2 regions of the Streptomyces sp. NBC_00273 genome follow, and region 1 is predicted to be linked to the other one. Evidence: riboswitches for the same ligand, from Rfam matches in the RefSeq annotation. Region 1 holds a riboswitch; the other holds the start of a gene.
The links. A riboswitch is a leader RNA that binds a small molecule or an ion and turns the genes downstream of it on or off. The one in region 1 is predicted to bind cobalamin.

Region 1 (7,166 bases):
CGAGGTTGATCGCCAGGGAGGGGTCCTCGTCGGTCAGCAGGCTGTCGAACCGGGTGAGAGCAGCAACGTGCGCGGACGCCAGGTCCCAGACATGGACGTAGTCACGGATGCCCGAACCGTCCCGCGTGCCGTACGTCGTGCCCGTGACGCAGAACTCGCTTCCGTTCTCCATCGCCTGGATCATCTTGCCGAGGGCGTGGCTGGGGTGGCGGAGCTGCAGACCCGTACGCATCTTGGGATCCGCCCCGATCGGGTTGAAGTACCGCAGGGAAAGGATCTTGATCGGCTGGCTGGCGGCGATGTCGGCGAACATGGCCTCGCAGACGGCCTTCGTCCGGGCGTAGGGGCTCTTCGCGTCGATCGGAGAGCTCTCGTCCACGGTCAGGTCGTCGCCCTCCCGGTAGATCGAGGCCGAGGAGCTGAAGATCATGCGGCTACAGCCGTTGCGCAGCAGGTGGGCGACGAACTCCAGGCTCTTGGCCACGTTGGCCCGGTAGTAGCCCACCGGGTCACCGACGGAGTCGGGCACGACGATGAGCGCGGCGCAGTGGACCACGGCTTCGATGTCGGGGTGTTCCTCGAAGACCCGGTCGATCAGCGCCCCGTCCGCGATGTCACCTTCGTAGAAGGCCTTGCCCCGGGCGAATTCGCGCCTTCCGGTGACGAGGTTGTCGAGGATCACCGGAGTGATCCCGGCGTCCGAGCAGGCCGACGCCACCGTGCTGCCGATGAATCCGGCACCGCCGGCGATCAGAACCTTCATGCGCAATCCCACCCACTTCGTATCGGACACTGCTGATCCGCCAGAGCCTACGGGTTGTCCCGCGGCCCCCGGCGGAGCGCCCCGACGCGCGGGCCCGGGACGGGCTGCGGGCCCGCAGGTCCGCAGCCCCACCGGCATTCGGTGGTCAGGCGCCCCAGCGCAGGGCGATGGTGTCGCCCACGTTGATGACCTTGTTGCGGACCGCGCCGGCGAACGCGGAGCCGTCGACGCTGACCTTCCAGGTGTTGGAGCCGCTGTTGGCCTTGCCGTTGACGGCCGTGACGGTGCCCGTGCCCGACGAGGGGGTCACGCTCGTGACGCAACCGGCCGGAGTCGCCCCGGTGGTGGCCGCGTTCAGGACGTCGCCGAGGGTGGTCGTCGTGCCGGTCGGGGTGAAGGCCACCGAGCAGGCCTTGAGGTTGCCGGCGCCGTCGTCGACGGTCAGCGCCAGCTTGGTGGCCGTACCGGCGGTGAAGGTGGACTGGGCGACCCACTGCGGGGCGCCGGGGGTGACCGGGACGGGCGGGGCCGTGGTGAAGCCACCGCCCGCGACGGCACGCAGGGCGTCGATGGAGGAGTAGGCGGAGGGGACGGTGTCGGAGGGCTTGTACTTGAAGCCGCCCGCCGGGTTGTACTGGTTGGCTATCAGGAAGTCGATCGGGGTCTTCCCGGTGACCGTGAGGAAGTCACCGGTCTGCGGGTTGAAGCCGCAGGCGTTCAGGCCCGCGACGCCCCAGCCGTTGGAGCTGGTGTTGACCCCGTAGAGGGAGTTGAAGGCGCCGGTGGAGGGGACCAGCGTGCTCTTGAGGAAGTTCTTCGCCTGGACGACGTCCGTGTCGGTGTTGGGGACGCCGGAGACGCAGAGGGCCGCCATGGCCGCGCCGGTCATGTCGACGTCGCTCGCGGAGTTGAGGACGGTCGGGTTGCCCTCGGCCTTCTGGTAGGTCCAGCCGCCGTCCACGTGCTGGTTGGCGCGGATCCGGGTGACGATCGAATCGGTCAGCGCCTGCGGAATGCGGGCGCCGCCGGCCTGCGTCTTGGCGCCGCCGAGCGAAAGGGCCGCGAACACCGTGCCGTTGAAGTTTCCGGAGGAGCCGAAGTAGCCCGTCTCCGCCGTCTGCCAGTAGGAGTAGACGTTCGCCACAAGGTTGCGGGAGGCGGAGACGCGGGCCGGGTCGATGCCGGCGGCGTACGCGTTCAGGGTGCCGCGCTCGTAGTCGGTGACCACCGGGGAGGCCGACGGCCAGGCCGCCGTCGAGAGCAGGTTGCGGTAGACGGTGCGGGCGTTCTTCGTCGTGTCACCACCGGGGTAGACGTCCACGACGGCCGTACCGGTCGCGGCGAAGGCGCTGAAGGCCCACTCGTTGGAGAGGCCCGCACCGGCGTACGAACCGTCCGCCGCCTGGAGGGACTTGAGGTAAGCGACGCCGTTGGTCTTGGAGGTGGCGATCTGTGCGGGCGACGAGGTCGCGAACGCGGGCAGCGCGGTGAGGGCGAGGGCACCGAGCGCGGCGGGCGCCGCGAGCGCGAGGCCGCGGGAGGTGCGGGGACGGGACATGGCCTGCTCCTGGAATCGGCGGACGCCGACCGCTCCCGGCGCCCCTGCCACCGTACGGACGCACGGCCGGGCATGCCGGAGGGCCGCCGTCCGGAACGCGTGGTACGGCTTCCTGTACTGCATCGCCGCATGGGCATTCGGGCTCGGAGACGGCCCCCGCCGTCCCACACCGCTGCGCGTCAGCTCCGGCTTCCCACCGGATTCCCCCATCTGGCAGCCCTGGACGCTACCCGAGTGATCAAGGGTCCGCCAGCCAGTCGGGAGCGGTCCGACGGAGCCGTCCGGGGCGTGTCCCATGAGACGGAGGCCACCTTGACGCTGTCTTTATCGGCGTGTTCCACTCCGACTGATAAGCACTCAGCTCCAGGGGAAGCCGGTCGGAATCCGGCGCTGACCCGCAACCGTAGGCCCGGTCCCACCGGGCGAGCCGGAATGCCTGGAGCCTGGTTTTTGCAGCGAGAAACGCCGTCGCGGACTACGGCGTGGTTCGAAGGCTTCTTCCGCGCCCTGCGTTCTGCGCCGCGCCCGGCGCCCTGCGCCCCGTGCCGTGCCCGTGCGGGTACGAGAAGCCCTGTGCCACGCACTGGTCCGCCCGGCCGACACGAGGGGCCGTGGTGGGGACCGCAGAGCAAGCAGAGCGACGCACGGGGCGGAAGAGGCTGGTGTCGCTGCTGTCGGCGGCGCTGCTGACCTTCGGCACGAGCGTGGCCTTCGTCACCGGTACGACGTCCGCGGCGGCCGACCCGATCGAGGGGTGCACGGCCACCACCGGCGCCATCGTCGCCGTCGACTTCGGGCCGTTCGGCGGGAAGGTCGAACGGGGCTGCGACACCACCCCGACCACGGGCTACGAGTTGCTCCACGCCGGCGGTTTCACCACGGAGGGCACCCAACACGACGGCCCCGCCTTCATCTGCCGCATCGGCAGCGGATCCTTCAACTCCGGTACCCAGTACCCCACTGCGGACAAGGAGCCCTGCGTCCTGACCCCGCAGGCGACCGCGTACTGGTCGTACTGGACCGCGTCCCCCGGCCAGAAGACCTGGACCTACAGCTCGCTCGGCGCGATGGCCCGGATCCCGAAGGCCGGTGACGTGGACGCCTGGGTGTTCGGCAGCACGGACATCGGTGGCACCTCGGGCAAGCCCGCCTTCTCCCCCGACGACGTGCGCGCCGCGGGCGGCACGCCCGACCCGGACCCGACGGGCCCGCCCCCCGTGCCGCCGGGCACCGTCGACGTACCCGCCGCCACCCGCTGGATCACCGGGAAGCTGACCGACGGCGAGCGGGTCGTCGACGAGGGCGCCACCACCCCGAACTACCTGCTCACCACGGAGGCCGTGTACGCCCTGGCCGGCGCCGATCCCAAGAGCGCCGCGGCCCGCAAGGCCGCCGACTTCCTGGCCGCACCCGCGCACACGGACGCGTACGCCTACCCGGCCGGCAAGGCCGGGATCCCCGACGCGACCGCCGCCGCACGACTCGCGCTGGTCGCCGAGGCCACCGGGAAGGATCCCCGCGCCTTCGGCGGGCACGACCTGCTCGGCGACCTGGTCAGGTACGTCTGCCCGAGGGACATCGGCGACGGCGAGACGATCGAGGGCTGCCTCACCAAGGGCGACTTCCGCACCACCGGCCAGTCCGATGCCCAGGCCATGGCCGTCATCGCCCTGCTGAACGGCGGCGTGACGCCTCCGGCCGACGCCGTGAAGCGGCTGACCGCCCTCCAGTGCGAGGACGGCGGGTTCACCAGCATCCTCATCCGCTCCGGCGGATGGTGCGACAGCGACGCGAACGCCACAGCACTGATCGCCCTGGCCCTCAAGCGGGCCGGCGGCCACGACGCCGTCGTCGAGAAGGCCCGCGCCCACCTGCGGAAGTCCCAGCTGCCCACCGGCGCCTGGCCCGCCGCCGCCTACATGACCACCGGCAACGCGGCATCCACCGGCTGGGCGGCCCAGGCCATGCGCGCCCTCGGCGACACCCCCTACGCCGACGCGGGTCTGTTCTGGCTCTCCAAGCAGCAGCTGCCCGGCGGGGCCTTCGGCTTCGAAGAGGGGCTGACCGACCCGCAGTTGTACCCGACCGCCCCGGCCGTCGTCGCGGCCGCCAAGAGCGATCTGGTGAAGCTGACCACCAAGAAGGTGGATCCGCCCACACCTCCGACCACTCCTTCACCTCCGACCACGCCTTCACCTCCCACCACTCCCCCGGGCGACGGGCCGGACCTGAAGAAGGGCACCGCGTACCTCACCGACACCGCCCGTCTGATCCAGGGCCGCTACTACGAGAACACCCCCGGCAGCGGCTTCGCCGACTACGGTCTGACCATCGACGGGGCCTACGCCCTGGCCGCCACCGGCGAGAACGACTCCGTCCTGCGCAACATCGTCGATTTCCTCGACAAGGGCGGCAAGGACGGCAAGGGCCGCGGCGTCCACGACTGGACCCTGATCGGCACCAAGCACGCCGGCGGCGGTTCCCTCGGCAAGACCGCCCTGCTCGCCGAGGTGGTGGGCCGCGATCCGCGCGCCTTCGGCGGCCAGGACCTGATCGCCGCCCTCGCCAAGGCCGTCTGCCCGGCCCCGAGCACCGCGCCCGACCGGAGCTGCGCCGCCAAGGGCGCGTACACCAACGCCCCGTCCGTGTTCTCCCAGTCCCTCGCCGTCATCGCCCAGGTCCGCGCGGGTGAGAGCGCCGCGGCGGCCGATCCGATCGCGTACTTGGAGAGCCTCCAGGAGCCCTCGGGCGCCTGGCCCAGCCTGATCGGGACGCCCAGCGGCGCCGAGGTCGACTCCACCGCCATGGCGGCCATGGCCCTCGACCTGCTTCCGGACGCCAAGGCACAGGCGGCCGTGGACAAGGCGCTGGTCTGGCTGGCCGCGCAGCAGAAGGACGACGGCGGATTCCCCGGCGCCTCCGGCAACTCCGTCAACTCCGCCGCCCTCGCCGTCCAGGGCATGGCCCTGGACGCGCCCAAGTACCGCACGCAGATCGCCAAGGCCCGTAAGTTCCTGGCCACCCAGCAGAACGGCGACGGCGGATTCGACGTGGCGAAGGGCGGCCAGCCCGGTTCCGACGTCCGTGCCTCCACCCAGGCCGTCGGTGGCGCCACGGGCATCTCCTTCGCCACCCTCACCCGCAGCCTGGCGGGCACCGTCCCGCAGCCCGTCCCCACCGGCACGACCGGCGTTCCCGTCATCGTGACCCCGGGCGGGGAGACGGCCTCTTCCGCCGGCGGCGGCTCGGGGTCGGGCGGCGGTCTCGCCTCCACCGGAACCCAGGTCGCCGGCATCGCCGCCGCGGCCGTGGCCCTGGTGTTCGGCGGCTGGGGTACGACCCGCGTCGCCCGCCGCCGCCGGCGCCACCACCAGACGACCGGAGGCCGGGCGTGATGCGCGTGCACGTCCTGCGGGCCCTGGCCCGTACGGCGGCCGCGCTGGGGTTGACGGTGGCGGCCTTCGCCGCCACCGCGGCCCCGGCGGGGGCCGTCCCGCAGCCCATGGGGCAGTGCACCACCTCGTCCGGGGTCGTCCTCGCGGTGGACTTCAGCCGCTGGGGCGGACCCGTCTACCGCTCCTGCGGTACGACCCCCACCACCGGCTACGAGCTGCTCAACCAGGGCGGGTGGGCCACGACCGGCACCGGCCACGACGGGCCCGCCTTCATCTGTCGGATCGGCTACAGCGGTTACCAGGGCGGCAAGCAGTTCCCGACCCCGCAGCAGGACGACTGCGTCCTGACCCCGCCCGCCTCCGCCTACTGGTCGTACTGGCACGCGAACCCCGGCCAGAACACCTGGGAGTACAGCCAGCTCGGTGCCATGCTCTACAAGCCGAAGCCCGGCAGCGTAGACCTGTGGATCTTCGGCGGGACGAACGTCGAGGGCACCGAGGGGAAGCCCACGGTCACCCCCGACCAGCTGCGCGCCAAGAACGCCAGGCCCACCGGCGGGCCCGCGCCGAAGGACACCCGCACGGCGGCCCCGCTGCCGCCGAACGTCAACACCGGGCCCAGGCCGGAGAACCCGCCGCCGAGCGCGGCGCCCTCCCCCACGACACCGCCGCCCAGCCCCTCGCCCCCGACCACGACCCCGGAGAGCCCCGCCACGAGCGCCGCGCCGACGCCCTCCGCGCCCCCCGCCTCCGGCGAGCCGGCGCTCGCCGCGCAGCCTCCCGGCCCCCAGGTCGTCGAGGCCGCGCCCGCAGCCGACGCGCAGCACGACGCGGGCTCCTTCCTGCCCGCCGTCGCCACCGGAGCGCTGGTGCTGCTGATCGGCGCCGCCGCCGTGTTCGCGGCCAGGCGCCGCCGTCGTACGGAGTAGCCGCGTGTCACGCACCACCGCCTCGGACAAGACGGAGAAGGCGGCGAACCCGCCCGCGTCCGGCCCCGCGCCGGACGCGGGCGGCCGTCGGCTGCCCCGTACCCTGCACCCGGTCGCCTGGTGGATCTGGGCGCTGGCCCTGGCCACCGCGGTGAGCCGCACCAACAATCCGCTGCTGCTCTTCCTCGTCCTCGCGGTCCTCGGCTACGTGATCACCATGCGCCGTACCGAGGCCCCCTGGGCGCGCGGCTTCAAGTACTACCTCTACCTGGCGCTCACGGTCGTGACGATCCGTGTGCTGTTCCGCGCCGTCTTCGCCACCGGCATCACCCCGCGGGACCACTTCCTCTTCTCCCTGCCCCACGTCCCCACCCCCGACTGGTACGCGGGCATCCAGCTCGGCGGCCCCGTCTCCCTCGAAGCCCTGCTGTCGGCCGCCACCGACGGGCTGCGGCTCGCCTGCATGCTGTGCTGCATCGGCGCGGCCAACACCCTCGCCAACCCCAAGCGGGCCCTGCGGG
Region 2 (7,166 bases), 190 kb from region 1:
GAGGCGCCGGCGCCGGAGATGAACTGCTTGACCCCGGTCAGTACGTAGCCGTCGTCCGTGCGCTCGGCCCGGGTGCGCAGCTGGGCCGCGTCGGATCCGGCGCCGGGTTCGGTCAGGCAGTAGCTGCCCAGCGACCGGGCGGAGCACAGGTCGGGGAGCCAGCGCGCCCGCTGGTCCGCGTCCCCGTACCGGTCGATCATCCAGGCGACCATGTTGTGGATGGAGAGGTATCCGGCGATGGAGGGGCAACCGGTGGCGAGGGTCTCGAAGACGAGGACGCCGTCGCTGCGGCTGAGGCCGGAACCGCCGTGCCCCTCGCGGACGTAGACGCCGCCGAGCCCGAGGTCCGCCGCCTTGCGGATCACGTCCAGCGGGAAGTGCTTGTCCTGGTCCCAGGTGACGGCGTACGGGCCGAGCTGCTCCTGGGCGAAGTCGAGGGTGACCTCGGCGAGGGCGAGCTGATCGGGGCTGAGGGTGAGGGTCACCGGGCTCATCCCATCGTCGGGATGGTGAAGCTCGCGCCCTCCTTGGCCCCGGAGGGCCAGCGCGAGGTGACGGTCTTGGTACGGGTGTAGAAGCGGATCGAGTCGGGGCCGTGCTGGTTCAGGTCGCCGAAGCCGGACCGCTTCCAGCCGCCGAAGGTGTGGTACGCCACGGGGACGGGGATCGGCACGTTGACGCCGACCATGCCGGCGCCCACCCGGCGGGTGAAGTCGCGCGCGGTGTCGCCGTCGCGCGTGAAGATCGCGACGCCGTTGCCGTACGGGTGCTCGGTGGGCAGGCGCAGGGCCTCCTCGTAGTCGGCGGCCCGTACGACGGACAGCACCGGGCCGAAGATCTCCTCGCGGTAGATCCGCATCTGCGGGGTCACGCGGTCGAAGAGGGTGGCTCCGGCGAAGAAGCCGTCCTCGTGTCCCGGCAGGGCGAACCCGCGCCCGTCCACGACGAGTTCGGCGCCCTCGGTGGCTCCGATGCCGACGTAGCGGTTCACCCGGTCGAGGGCGTCCCGGCTCACCAGCGGACCGAAGTCGGCCTCGGGGTCGTCGGAGCGACCCACGCGCAGGGTGGCGATGCGCTCCGCCAACTTGGCCACCAGGGCGTTCGCGGTCTCCTCGCCGACGGGGACGGCGACGGCGATGGCCATGCAGCGCTCGCCCGCGGAGCCGTAGCCGGCGCCGATGAGGGCCTCCACGGCCTGGTCGAGATCGGCGTCGGGCATCACGATCATGTGGTTCTTGGCGCCGCCGAAGCACTGGGCGCGCTTGCCGTGGGCCGCGGCGGTGGCGTAGATGTGCGCGGCGATCGGGGTGGAACCGACGAAGCCGAGGGCCTGCACGCGCGGGTCTTCGAGGAGGGTGTCGACGGCTTCCTTGCCGCCGTTGACCACGTTGAGCACGCCGGGCGGCAGACCGGCCTCCAGGAACAGCTCGGCGAGGCGCAGCGGTACGGAGGGGGCGCGCTCGGAGGGCTTCAGGATGAAGGAGTTGCCGCAGGCCAGGGCGGGTGCGGCCTGCCACAGGGGGATCATCGCGGGGAAGTTGAAGGGGGTGATCCCGGCGACCACGCCCAGCGGTGAGCGCAGGGAGTACACGTCGATCCCGGTGCCCGCGTTGTCGGTGAACTCGCCCTTCAGCAAGTGCGGGACGCCGGCGGCGAACTCGACCACCTCCAGGCCGCGTTGCAGGTCGCCGTGGGCGTCGGCGACGGTCTTGCCGTGCTCGGAGGACAACAGCCGGGCGAGCGAGTCCCGTTCGCCCTCGACCAGCTGGAGGAAGCGCAGCAGTACGCGCGAGCGGCGCTGCGGGTTCCACTGCCCCCAGTCGGCCTGTGCCTCCTCTGCGTTCGCGACGGCGGCCTCGGTGTCGGCCCGCCCCGCGAGCGGGACCCGGGCCTGGACGGCACCGGTGTTGGGGTCGTACACGTCGGTGAAGAGACCGGAGGATCCGGTGGTGTGCTTGCCGCCGATGAAATGGGTGAGTTCGCGGACCATGGGTGCCTGCTCTCGTCAGGTTGGATCCGGGGATGGCACGGCCGACCGGCGGACGGCACCCGATCGGGTGCGCCGCTGGGGAAGGTCGTGGGACGGGGTCGAAAGGGACGACCTACGAGCGCGCGAACGTGTGCGTGCGCTCCGCCGGATTACCAGGGTCGTGGGTACAAACCGGTGCCATGCGTGTCTGCTCCATCCTCGTGGACAACACGGAACATCCGCGGCCGGTATCCTGACTCCCGGATCCCCGCGTGCCGCCCGCCTTCCCGACAGACCTCGTCAGTGGCGTGTGGATGGCAGCACACTCCCCGGTCACAGTGGCGGGACCGTGCCGGTTTCTCACCGGCTTCCCTGCACCGCGGACCTTGTGCCACGAACATATAGTTGGACGTCCTAGTAAGTCCAGAGCCGCCACCGCGCGCCTTCCGTCCGGCCCCGCCGGCCGCGCCCTCCGCGGCCCGCGGCCTGACGTCCGCTCAGTCCCGTGCGGTGACCGGGTTCCTGGTCACCGGGTACGGGACGAAGGTGCTGCTGTTCTCGTCGACGGCCAGCGCCCGCCCGAGCGGCGGTACGGCCCGCTGCGGACAGTCGAGGCGTTCGCAGAGGCGGCAGCCCATGCCGATGGGGGTGGCGGCCGCCGTGTTGTCGAGGGCGAGCCCGTCGGCGTACACCAGCCGTGAGGCGTGCCGGATCTCGCAGCCGAGCCCGATCGCGAAGGTCTTGCCGGGCTCGCCCCAGCCTCCGCGGTGGCGGGTGACGGCCCGGGCGGTCCACAGGTACCGCTGCCCGTCGGGCATGGCGGCCACCTGGACGTGGATGCGGCCGGGCGCGGCGAAGGCCTCGTACACGTTCCACAGCGGGCAGGTGCCGCCCGCGCGGGAGAAGTGGAATCCGGTCGCCGACTGCCGCTTCGACATGTTCCCGGCCCGGTCCACCCGGACGAAGGAGAAGGGCACCCCGCGCAGCCTGGGCCGTTGCAGGGTGCTGAGGCGGTGGCAGACCGTCTCGTAGCCGATCCCGAAGTGGTCGGTGAGTCGCTCGATGTCGTAGCGGAACTCCTCGGCGGCCGAATGGAAGGCGCGGTACGGGAGGATGAGCGCGCCCGCGAAGTGGTTGGCGATGCCGATCCGCGCGAGGGCGTGGACGGGGGTGCCGGGCGGGAAGTCCTCGGCGGCCAGCCGGTCCAGCTCGGCCCCGTACTCGATCAGCGCCAGCTGCGTGGCCATCCGGAACGCCTGCTGTCCCGGCCGGAGCCGGTTCGACAGGTGCAGTACCCGGGCGGCGGGGTCGTAGTGGTGCAGCCGGTCGGAGTCCGTGGCCGTCCGGATCCCGTGCCGGTCGCCGAGCCGGCGGGTCAGTGCGCGGATGACGTCCCCCGGGCGGATGCCGATCTCGGCGGCGAGGTCTTCGGCGGCCACGTCGGTGTCGTGGAGGTAGTTCTGCCGGCGGTAGAAGAACTCGCGGATCTCCTCGTGGGGCGAGCGCGGGCTGTCGGTGGCCACGTCCCGGCCGTCGGCGGCGTGGGCGAGGCGCTCGGTCAGGAGCTGGCTGCGCCGGCCCAGGTCCAGCAGCACCGAGGCGACCGCGGGCATGCGGGTGGCCAGTTCGGCCAGGTCGGAGGGGGAGACGCGGGCCTGCGCCACCTCGTTCGCGAGCGCCTCGCGCAGGTCGGCGACCAGTCGGCTGGTGTCGCGTTCGGAGAAGAAGCCCGGATCGACGCCGAAGGCCTCGGTGAGCCGCAGCAGGACCGGAACGGTGAGCGGCCGGGAGTCGTGCTCCATCTGGTTGAGGTAGCTGGGGGAGATGGCGAGCACCCGGGCCAGGTCGGCCTGGGTCATCCGCCGCTCCTCGCGCAGCCGCCGCAGCCGCGCTCCCGCGTACGTCTTGCTCACCGCACTCCCTCACCGTCTGCCGGGCCGGACACGCGCCGCCAGGATACGGCGATCTTCGCGACCGATGGTCTTCGCAACCTTGGCAATTCCGGGGCCGAAGATTCGCAGACCTTGGCAGATGTACGTCCTTGATGGCACTCGGTGTCAGTGTCAGAGTCGGTGCTGCGGCCCGCCGGACACGGTGGCCGGGACGAACCGACTGGCCCGATTCACGCCCTGATTTCGGCCGTCCAGACAGTTCGCCCCGGCGGCTCGGCAGCATTGCTCAGCTTCGGCCCATGGCCGGGTTCGGCGGCCGCATCTCCCTACCAGGCACAGAGTGCCAACGCATCGGGTCCACGGCCCGGCCCATTGGCAAGACAAGCGACGGATGGAAACGGTGACGGTCATGGCAGAGGCGAACACGACGGCGGCGGCCGAGCAGCTCAAGCAGCGGTGGGCCGACGACCCCCGCTGGGCGGGCATCGAGCGCACCTACACGGCCGAGGACGTGGTGCGGCTCTCGGGCAGCGTCCGCGAGGAGCACACCCTGGCCCGGCGCGGTGCCGAGCGGCTGTGGCGACAGCTCCACGAGCAGGACTACATCCACGCCCTCGGCGCGCTCACCGGCGGCCAGGCGGTCCAGCAGGTGCGCGCCGGACTCCAAGCGATCTACCTCTCCGGCTGGCAGGTGGCCGCCGACGCGAACCAGGCCGGGCACACCTACCCGGACCAGAGCCTGTACCCGGTCAACTCGGTCCCGCAGGTGGTGCGCAGGATCAACAACGCGCTGCTGCGCGCCGACCAGATCGCCACCGCCGAGGGCGGCACCGACACGACGGACTGGCTCGCGCCGATCGTCGCGGACGCCGAGGCCGGCTTCGGCGGCCCCCTGAACGCCTTCGAACTCACCAAGGCGATGATCGCGGCGGGTGCGGCCGGCATCCACTACGAGGACCAGCTGGCCTCCGAGAAGAAGTGCGGCCACCTCGGCGGCAAGGTCCTCGTCCCGACCGCGCAGCACGTCCGCACCCTCAACGCGGCCCGTCTGGCAGCCGACATCGCCGACGTCCCGACCCTGATCATCGCCCGTACGGACGCCCTCGCCGCCACCCTGCTGACCAGCGACGTGGACGAGCGCGATGCGGAGTTCTGCACGGGCGAGCGCACCGCGGAGGGCTTCTACCACGTCCGGGGCGGAATGGCTCCGGTCATCGCCCGCGGCCTCGCCTACGCCCCGTACGCCGACCTGATCTGGGTGGAGACCGGCACCCCGGACCTGGAGCAGGCCCGCGAGTTCGCCGAGGCGATCCACGCCCAGTACCCCGACCAGATGCTGGCCTACAACTGCTCGCCGTCCTTCAACTGGAAGGCCGCGCTGGACGACGACCAGATCGCCAAGTTCCAGCGGGAGCTCGGCGCGATGGGCTACCGCTTCCAGTTCATCACCCTGGCCGGCTTCCACTCGCTCAACCACGGCATGTTCGACCTCGCCCGCGGCTACGCCGAGCACGGCATGACCGCCTACGTCGACCTCCAGGAACGCGAGTTCGCCGCCCAGGCCCAGGGGTTCACCGCCGTCAAGCACCAGCGCGAGGTCGGCACCGGCTACTTCGACCTCGTCTCCACCGCCGTCAACCCGGCCTCCTCCACCACCGCGCTCTCCGGCTCCACCGAGGAAGAGCAGTTCCACTAGGGGACGCCGCGGCGACTCCGTCCGACGGGTGCCCGGGGGACTTACCCCTCGGGCACCGCCCACCGAACCCGCTGAGGAGAACTGCATGCCCCTCTCGTCCCTGACCAGCAGCGTCCAGGTCCTCGGTGCGCCCGGTGAGCGCCACGAGGAGATCCTGACCCCCGAGGCCCTGGAGTTCATCGGCCGGCTCGACACCGCGTTCGCGGACCGCCGCCTGGAGGTCCTCAAGGAACGCGACCGCCGCTCGGGCCACCTGGCCGGCGGCACCCCGCTCGACTTCCCGCTCGCCACGCGGGCCCTGCGCGAGGACCCGCACTGGCGCGTCGCCCCGCCCGCGCCCGGCCTCACCGACCGCCGGGTCGAGATCACCGGCCCGCCCGAGCGTCGGATGGCCGTCAACGCCCTGAACTCCGGTGCCAAGGTCTGGATGGCCGACTTCGAGGACGCCACCGCCCCGACCTGGACCAACGTCATCGGCGGCCAGCTGACCCTGCTCGACGCCATCGAACGGCGCATCGACTTCACCACCCCGGAGGGCAAGGAGTACCGCCTCGGCGAGCAGCTCGCGACCATCATGGTCCGACCGCGCGGCTGGCACCTCCTCGAAGAGCACCTGGAGATCGACGGCCGACCCCCGTCCGCGTCCCTCGTCGACTTCGGCCTGTACTTCTTCCACTGCGCCCAGCGGCAGATCGACGCGGGCCACGGCCCGTACTTCTACCTGCCCAAGCTGGAGAACCGGTACGAGGCGCGCCTGTGGAACGACGTCTTCCTCCTCGCCCAGGAACTCCTCGGCATCCCCCGCGGCACCGTCCGCGCCACCGTCCTCATCGAGACGATCACCGCCGCCTTCGAGATGGAGGAGATCCTCCACGAGCTGCGCGAGCACAGCGCGGGACTGAACGCGGGCCGCTGGGACTACCTGTTCAGCCTGATCAAGACCTTCGGCCACCGCACCGACTTCCAGCTGCCCGACCGGGCCAAGGTCACCATGACCGCCCCCTTCATGCGCGCCTACACCGAGCTGCTGGTCCGCACCTGCCACCGGCGCGGGGCCCAGGCCATCGGCGGGATGGCCGCCCACGTCCCCAGCCGGGACGCGGAGGCGAACGCCGCCGCCCTCGCCAAGGTCCGCCTCGACAAGGAGCGCGAGGCCGAGGACGGCTTCGACGGCTCCTGGGTGGCCCACCCCGGACTGGTCCCCGTCTGCCGCGAGGTCTTCGACGGCGTCCTGGGGGAGCGGCCGAACCAGCTGGACCGGACCCGGGAAGACATCGAGGTCACGGCCGCCGACCTGCTGTCCGTGCGCCGGATCGCGGCGCCCCCCACCCGGGAGGGCATCCGCTCGAACGTCGCCGTGGCCCTGCGCTACTTCGACGCCTGGCTGCGCGGCAGCGGCGCCGTGGCCCTGTACGGCCTGATGGAGGACGCCGCGACCGCCGAGATCGCCCGCGTCCAGATCTGGCAGTGGCTGCGCCACGACCTGGCCGACCGGGCGGCGGTCCTCGACCTCCTCGACGCCGAATGCGCGGCACTGGAGGAGGAGGACCCGCGGGCCCGGGTCGCCGAGGCCCGGGAGGTCTTCGTGAACACCGCGCTCACCCCCCGC

Region 2: another riboswitch for cobalamin. It lies ahead of OG386_RS06305 (CoA-acylating methylmalonate-semialdehyde dehydrogenase); the one in region 1 lies ahead of OG386_RS07110 (hypothetical protein).

The regions. Positions count from the first base shown of each region.
Region 1 covers NZ_CP108067.1:1,658,481-1,665,646, forward strand. The annotation lists gene galE (UDP-glucose 4-epimerase GalE) at 1-763, opposite strand, end outside; gene OG386_RS07110 (hypothetical protein) at 909-2,321, opposite strand; cobalamin riboswitch at 2,436-2,568, opposite strand; gene OG386_RS07115 (prenyltransferase/squalene oxidase repeat-containing protein) at 2,936-5,716, shown strand; gene OG386_RS07120 (hypothetical protein) at 5,716-6,645, shown strand; gene OG386_RS07125 (energy-coupling factor transporter transmembrane component T) at 6,650-7,166, shown strand, end outside.
Region 2 covers NZ_CP108067.1:1,472,892-1,480,057, reverse strand. The annotation lists gene OG386_RS06310 (acyl-CoA dehydrogenase family protein) at 1-494, opposite strand, end outside; gene OG386_RS06305 (CoA-acylating methylmalonate-semialdehyde dehydrogenase) at 491-1,990, opposite strand; cobalamin riboswitch at 2,196-2,366, opposite strand; gene OG386_RS06300 (short-chain fatty acyl-CoA regulator family protein) at 2,467-3,882, opposite strand; gene aceA (isocitrate lyase) at 4,271-5,557, shown strand; gene aceB (malate synthase A) at 5,643-7,166, shown strand, end outside.